Regions from separate parts of the Bradyrhizobium sp. OAE829 genome, predicted to be linked through region 1. Evidence: riboswitches for the same ligand, from Rfam matches in the RefSeq annotation. Region 1 holds a riboswitch; the other holds the start of a gene.

Region 1 (3,391 bases):
AGGTGTTGAGCGTGATCTCGGTACAGAGATTGGAGGAATGGATGACGCCGGCATGGCGCTGCGGCGAACGGAGATTGCAGGGGTCCTTGAACGTGATCCAGGGATGCCCGGTCTCGAACAGCATGGTCAGCATCTTGCGCCAGAGGTCAGTGGCGCGGACCTGCTTGAAGACCCGGATTTCGCCGCGCGCCGCCTTGGCTTCATAGGCGGCATAGCGTTCGGCGAACTTCGCGCCATAGAGGTCGTGCAGGTCGGGCGTCTCGTCAGGCGAGAACAAGGTCCATTCGCCGTCGGTTTCGACGCGTTGCATGAACAGGTCAGGCACCCAGTTCGCCGTGTTCATGTCGTGGGTGCGGCGGCGGTCGTCGCCGGTGTTCTTGCGCAGATCGAGGAATTCCTCGATGTCGATATGCCAGGTCTCCAGATACGCGCAGACCGCGCCCTTGCGCTTGCCGCCCTGGTTGACCGCAATGGCCGTGTCGTTGGCGACTTTCAGGAACGGCACCACGCCCTGGCTTTCGCCATTGGTGCCCTTGATGTGGGCCCCGAGGCCGCGCACGCGGGTCCAGTCATTGCCGAGCCCGCCGGAATATTTCGCCAGCAGCGCGTTGTCCTTGACCGACTTGAAGATGCCGTCGAGATCATCCGCGATCGTGGTGAGGAAGCACGACGACAGTTGCGGCCGCAGCGTTCCCGAATTGAACAGTGTCGGCGTCGAAGCCATGAAATCGAACGACGACAGCAAATCGTAGAATTCGATCGCGCGGGCCTCGCGGTCGATCTCGCGAGTCGCAAGTCCCATCGCGACGCGCATGAAGAACGCCTGCGGCAGCTCGATGCGGTTGCCGCCTTCATGGAGGAAATAGCGGTCGTACAGCGTCTGCAGGCCGAGGAACTGAAACGCCAGATCGCGTTCCGGCTTCAGCGCCGCGGCGATTTTCTTCAGGTCGAAGCGCGCCAGATCCGGATCGAGCAACTCGGCCTTGATGCCGGTCTTGATATAGGCCGGGAAATACTCGCCGTAACGCCCGGCCATATCGGCCTGCGAGGCGTTGGTCGGCACGCCATGCACGTAGGACAGCACTTCGGTGCGAAGCTTGTCGAGCAGCAGCCGCGCGCTCACGTAAGCGTAGTTGGGCTCCTGCTCCACCAGCGTCCGCGCTGCCATCACAGAAGCGAGCGCCAGTTCGTCCTGGCTGATGCCGTCGTAGATATTGCGCTGGGTTTCCGCGATGACAGGCGCGGCGTCGACGCCGTCAAGACCGGCGCAGGCCTCGCCAGCGATCAGCGCGAGCCGTGCGGTATCGAGCGGCACTTTGGTGCCGTTCGCCAGCGTCACATGCAGCACGGGTCCCTCCGCAGGCTTGGCCGACTTGGCGGCCTCCTGCTCGGCGCGCTGCCTGGTGCGCTCGTCGCGGTACAGCACATAGGCGCGCGCCACCTTGTGGTGCTCGCTGCGCATCAGCGCCAGTTCGACCTGGTCCTGCACGTCTTCGATGTGAAAGGTGCGGCCTTCGCTCATCCGGCGCGACAGCGCGCCGACGACCTCGGCGGTCAACTGCTCCACCACCTCGTGCACCCGGCGCGAGGCCGCCGCGGTATGGCCCTCGACGGCGAGAAATGCCTTGGTCATAGCGACCGAGATCTTGCTGGCATCGAATTTCGAAACCGTGCCGTTGCGGCGGATCACCTGCATCTGAAGTTCGGCGTCCGGCGCGGCGAGCGATTCGGGACGCAACTGGAACAAGGGAGCGGTTTTGGCTTCGAGAGAAATGAGACCGGAAGATTCGGACATCGGCAGACCCCGTGGTGTTGTTGAGGCCGGATGTCTTTGGGGACGCTGCATCGAATGCGCGGCGGCAAACGCCGGCATGGATCTGCAAGCGACCGCCGGGACACCCCGCCCGTGGACGTTTTTTCGGTGTCGCGGCAGGTCTCCTGGCTCGCAGGTCGTCGTCGTTCCCTGGTCTTCCCAATGCGCGCCGGCGCATCAGTGACGTAAAAATCGGGAGCGACTCACTGCTTACAGTTGCGGGGGCAGCGCCGGAATTTCGCACTTTCGCGCGATTCACCAGCTTCCCTCTTAGCCACCAAATCTTGCGATCAAGCGGACCGTGACATCTACATGTGGTGATATTCGTGGGAATGTGTCAATGGGGCGTTAAGATCAATGCCCGCTATTCTCAAAAAATTTTCGGCGGCCAGACGTCGGAGCGGTAGCAGGACCTGATTCTTCCGCCGCATGAAAGAAGTTTCCCGCAAATCCCCGGGTCAACCCTCCCCGGGTCACGACGTGGCATAGGGCGCAAAGCGCGAGCGCGTCTCATCGATGCGCAATGCCCGACCGATCGGCGGAAAGGCGCGCTGCGCGCAATCCGGACGCTCGCACACCTTGCAGCCCATCCCGATCGGCGTCGCATTCGCAGCCTTGAGGTTGATGCCTTCCGAATACACCACGCGTTCGGCGTGGCGTACGTCGCAGCCGAGCGCCACGGCAAACGTCTTGGTGGGCGCGCCGTATTTGCCGCGGGCGTGCGACACGGTGCGGGCGATCCACAGATAGGTCCGCTCGTCCGGCATGCGTGCGAGCTGCGTCAGGATGCGCCCCGGGCTCGCAAAGGCTTCATAGACATTCCACAGCGGACAGGTGCCGCCGACCCGCGAGAAGTGAAAATCGGTCGCCGATTGCCGCTTGGAAATATTTCCGGCGCGGTCGACGCGAATGAAGAAGAACGGCACGCCGCGCGCGCCGTTTCGTTGCAGCGTACTTAGGCGATGGCAGACCGTCTCGAAGCCGACCGCGAACTGATATCCCAATAATTCGATGTCGTAACGCCGCTGCTCGGCCGACGCGAGAAAACGCCCATAGGGCATGATCAGCGCGCCGGCGAAATAATTCGCAAGCCCGATCCGCGCCAGCCCGCGCGCCTCCTGGCTGGTAAAACCGGCACCATCGACCAGCGCGGTCAGTTCGCGGTCGAACGCCAGCATCGCGATTTGGGTTCCGATCTGGAAGGCGCGCTGTCCCGGCAGCAGACCGGGTGCGAGATAGAGCGTGCTGGTTCGCGAATCGAATTTCCGTTCATTGCCCGAAGGCAGATCGTCGATCGTCTCGAAAACCAGTTTTATGCCGTGGCGGTCGGCCAGATAGGCGGCCAGCGCCGTATCCATCTGCCCGATCGGAAAATCCATCGCCTGCGCGATGGCCTCGGCGGCTTCGTCGAGCTCGACGATGTAGTTGTGCCGCAGATAGAAGAAATCGCGCACTTCCTCGAAAGGTGTTGAAGGCAGCACCGGCACGTCCGACTGCCGGTCTTCGCCCAACCGTGCCGCCAGCAGGCCGGCCTGCTCGATCGACTGGCGATATTTGCGATGGATCGTGACCAGCGCG
Region 2 (3,391 bases), 1.7 Mb from region 1:
AATAATCGATGCCCGTCAGGATCGAAGAGGGTAGCCCGAAGATTACGTTCTTGACGCTCAATCGAGGCGTCAGGGACCATGTCTGCAGATGGCTGTCGACGTAACTGTTGGCGAAGGGATTGAAGAACGCGCCTTGTTGCTTTTTATCCCGCACACCGCCATCGATGATGAGATCGACGCCGTTCCACAGGGTTTTGGTGAAGCCGGCGGTGGCGCTGGCGCCCTGCTGGTTGCCGTAGTCGAGCGGCGTGGCGGCGCCGCGGCGGTTGGTGACGAGCTCGTTGAGACCAATGGATGGATCGACCAGCCGGCCGCCCGGTAAGCCGAGCTTCTGATCGTCGCCGGTAACGGTTACGAAGGCGGTGAGGCCGGGCGTGGTGTAGTTGAGGTTGCCGACCCCCTTGCGCTGGTCGAGCGCATTGTTGACGCGGTAGCCGTCGGACTTGATGCCGTTACCGTAGAACGATGTCGACCACGGACCAAAATTGGTCGCGGCCGAGACCGAGGCCATGCGCTGATTGAAGGACCCGACGCCGGCTTCGCCGCGGATCGCGACCGGCGGGCCGCCGACGCCGTTTTTAAGCACGATGTTGATGACGCCGCCGACGGCATTGTCGCCGTACAGCACCGCGCCGCTGTTGCCGCGGGTGATTTCGATGCGCTCGATCGAATCGCGCGGAATGGTCGAAAAATCGACGCCGGCCATGTCGATGTCGTTGAGCCTTCGGCCGTTGATCAGCACCAGGGTATTGGAGGTCGCAAACGCACCGAATCCGCGCAGATCGACGCTGGTCTTCGCGCCGTTGACGCCGCCAAACAGGCTGGTCAGTTGCACGCCCGGTGTTTGCGCGATGATTTCCTGCAAGGTCTGCGCGGGTGAATGCGCGATTTCCTCAGCCGTGATGACGGTCGCCGATGTTCCGACGATGCCGGCGAATTGCCGGACCGGCGCTCCACCGCCGCCCAGGCCATCGCCTTGCGACGCGACGTTGGAGCCGGTCCCCGGCGCAGGGTTCCGATTGCTTGACGGCCTCGGGTTCGGCGCGACGACGCGGCGCGTACCCGAGCCTTGATCGGTAGCAGGCTTGGCGCGGGTCCGGTTCTGGTCGCCGGGCGGGTTGACCTCGATCGCCGGCAATTGATCGGCGGCCGCGGCGGTCTGCTGGGCCTGCGCGCCGGAAATGCCGAGCGCCATGATCGGCGCCAGAAAGCTGGATGCCAGCAAAAGATGGCGGCGCCGCTTGGCGACTGGGGTGGTGGAAGACATGGTTCAGGCCTCGGTATGACGTCAGTGGCACGTCACAGCGAACCAAGTCCCACCATCGTGCTGCAAACAGCTCTGGTGAAACTAATGCCTGTACTCCCCGACCGACATCTTCGCGTGTGACCACGGCTGACGGCAGGTCTCCTGGCTTGCGGGTCGTTACCTTTCGTCGCCTTCCCAGGACCGAGAATCCCAGTGGCGTAGGACGAAAGATTCACCGCTTACAGTTGCGGGGGCAGCCGCGGAATTGGGGGACTGTCCCCGCACCGCATTCCCTTTTGATCCCCAAAACGGGAACCGTCGAAAATTATGGTAGAAGTTTGTCAAAGATAGAGTCAATCCCATCAGGCGCCGCCTGCGGTCCTCACTGGACGAGTGCGTCTTTTATGTCGCATGAGCAGTACCGTTCGAACGCGTAGTGCGGTACGGGCTGACCGTCCGGGGACGATCGATGAGTGTTGAGACCATCATTGCTGCAAACGAGGAGGCCGCGCGGCGCCGGATTGGCGTGACGGCCGCGCTTGCCGGCCTCGTCGGGCTGCTCGTGCTGATCTCGCTCGGCATCGGGCCGGTGCGGCTGTCGCCGCTGGCGGTGATGGAAGCTCTGCTCGGCGGTGGCAGTGATGTGTCGCAGGTGATCGTGCGGGAAATCCGCCTGCCGCGGACCATTTTGGCGCTGGCGATCGGCGCCATCCTGGGAATGTCAGGCGCGTCGCTGCAGGGCCTGCTGCGCAATCCGCTGGCCTCGCCCTCGCTGTTCGGCGCGCCGCAATCGGCGGCCTTCGGCGCCGTGCTGGTGATCGCGCTGGGGTGGGCCGATGTGCGCTCCTATGCGCTGCCTGTCGTGGCGATCATGGCCGCTTTCGGATCGGTGTTCGTGCTCTTGACGATCGCCGGCCGCAATGCCGGGCTGCTGATCCTGATCCTGGCGGGTCTTGCGATTTCGAGTCTGGCGGGAGCGGCGACGGCGCTGGTGATGAACCTCTCCAGCAATCCCTTCGTGGTGCTGGAGATCGCGTTCTGGCTGCTCGGCTCGCTGGAGGATCGCAGTTTTCAGCACGTGATGCTGGCGCTGCCGTTCATCATCGCCGGTGGCATCATCCTGTTCAGCCAGCGCCATTCCTTTCGCGCGCTCAGCCTCGGTGAGGAAACCGCGCAGAGCCTCGGCGTCGATGTCGGGCGCCTGCGGCTGATCGTGATCGCCGGCGTGGCGCTCGGGGTCGGCGGCGCGGTGGCGGTCACCGGCACCATCGGCTTCATCGGCCTCGTCGCGCCGCACCTGATGCGGCCCCTGATCGGCCACGATCCGGCGCGGCTGCTGGTGCCGAGTGCGCTGGCAGGCTCGGCGCTGCTGCTCGCCGCCGACATCGCGGTGCGGATCATTCCCTCGACCAGCGACATCAAGGTCGGTGTGCTGACCTCGATCATCGGCGTGCCGTTCTTCCTCTATCTGATCGCGCGCGAACGCCGCGCGCTCGGGGGAGGCGTCGCATGAGCGAAGCCGCACTTCTCACCGCCCGCGGCGTGAACGTGACATTGGCTGGTCGCCATGTGCTCAGCGATGTCTCGCTGTCGCTGACCACGGGTCATCTGGTCGCTCTGGTCGGGCCGAACGGCGCCGGCAAAACCACGCTGCTGCGCGCGCTGTCGGGGCTGCTGCCGTCCCGCGGCGACATCCATATCGGCGGCGATGCGCTGACTGGTCTGCCGCTGCGCGAGCGCGCAAAACGCTTTGCCTATCTGCCGCAAGGCCACATCGTGCACTGGCCGCTGCCGGCGCGCGACATCGTGGCGCTCGGCCGTTATCCGCATGGCGCGACCGATCCGGCGCGGCTGTCGCCAAGGGATACTGAAGCCGTATTGCGTGCGATGCAGGCGGTCGACGTGGTGGAGTTCAGCGAACGCCGCGTCACCGAACTGTCCGGCGGCGAGCGCAGCCGCGTCGCGCTGGCGCGCGTGCTCGCGGTGGAGGCGCCGGTGATCTTGGCCGACGAGCCGACCGCTTCGCTCGACCCGCGCCACCAGATCGACGTGATGAAGAATTTGCGCGCCACCGCCGACAAGGGCGTGCTGGTCATCGTGGTGACGCACGACCTCGGCCTGGCCGCCCGATTCGCCGATCATGTG

Evidence for each region. Region 1 has a riboswitch for cobalamin ahead of ABIE49_RS26455 (ribonucleoside-diphosphate reductase subunit alpha). Riboswitches for the same ligand answer to the same signal wherever they lie in the genome.
Region 2: another riboswitch for cobalamin. It lies ahead of ABIE49_RS18500 (TonB-dependent receptor); the one in region 1 lies ahead of ABIE49_RS26455 (ribonucleoside-diphosphate reductase subunit alpha).

The regions. Positions count from the first base shown of each region.
Region 1 is NZ_JBEPOE010000001.1:5,510,473-5,513,863, reverse strand. Features, by position in the region: gene ABIE49_RS26455 (ribonucleoside-diphosphate reductase subunit alpha) at 1-1,795, opposite strand, end outside; cobalamin riboswitch at 1,912-2,132, opposite strand; gene ABIE49_RS26450 (short-chain fatty acyl-CoA regulator family protein) at 2,287-3,391, opposite strand, start outside.
Region 2 is NZ_JBEPOE010000001.1:3,767,475-3,770,865, reverse strand. Features, by position in the region: gene ABIE49_RS18500 (TonB-dependent receptor) at 1-1,267, opposite strand, end outside; cobalamin riboswitch at 1,382-1,581, opposite strand; gene ABIE49_RS18495 (FecCD family ABC transporter permease) at 1,716-2,759, shown strand; gene ABIE49_RS18490 (ABC transporter ATP-binding protein) at 2,756-3,391, shown strand, end outside.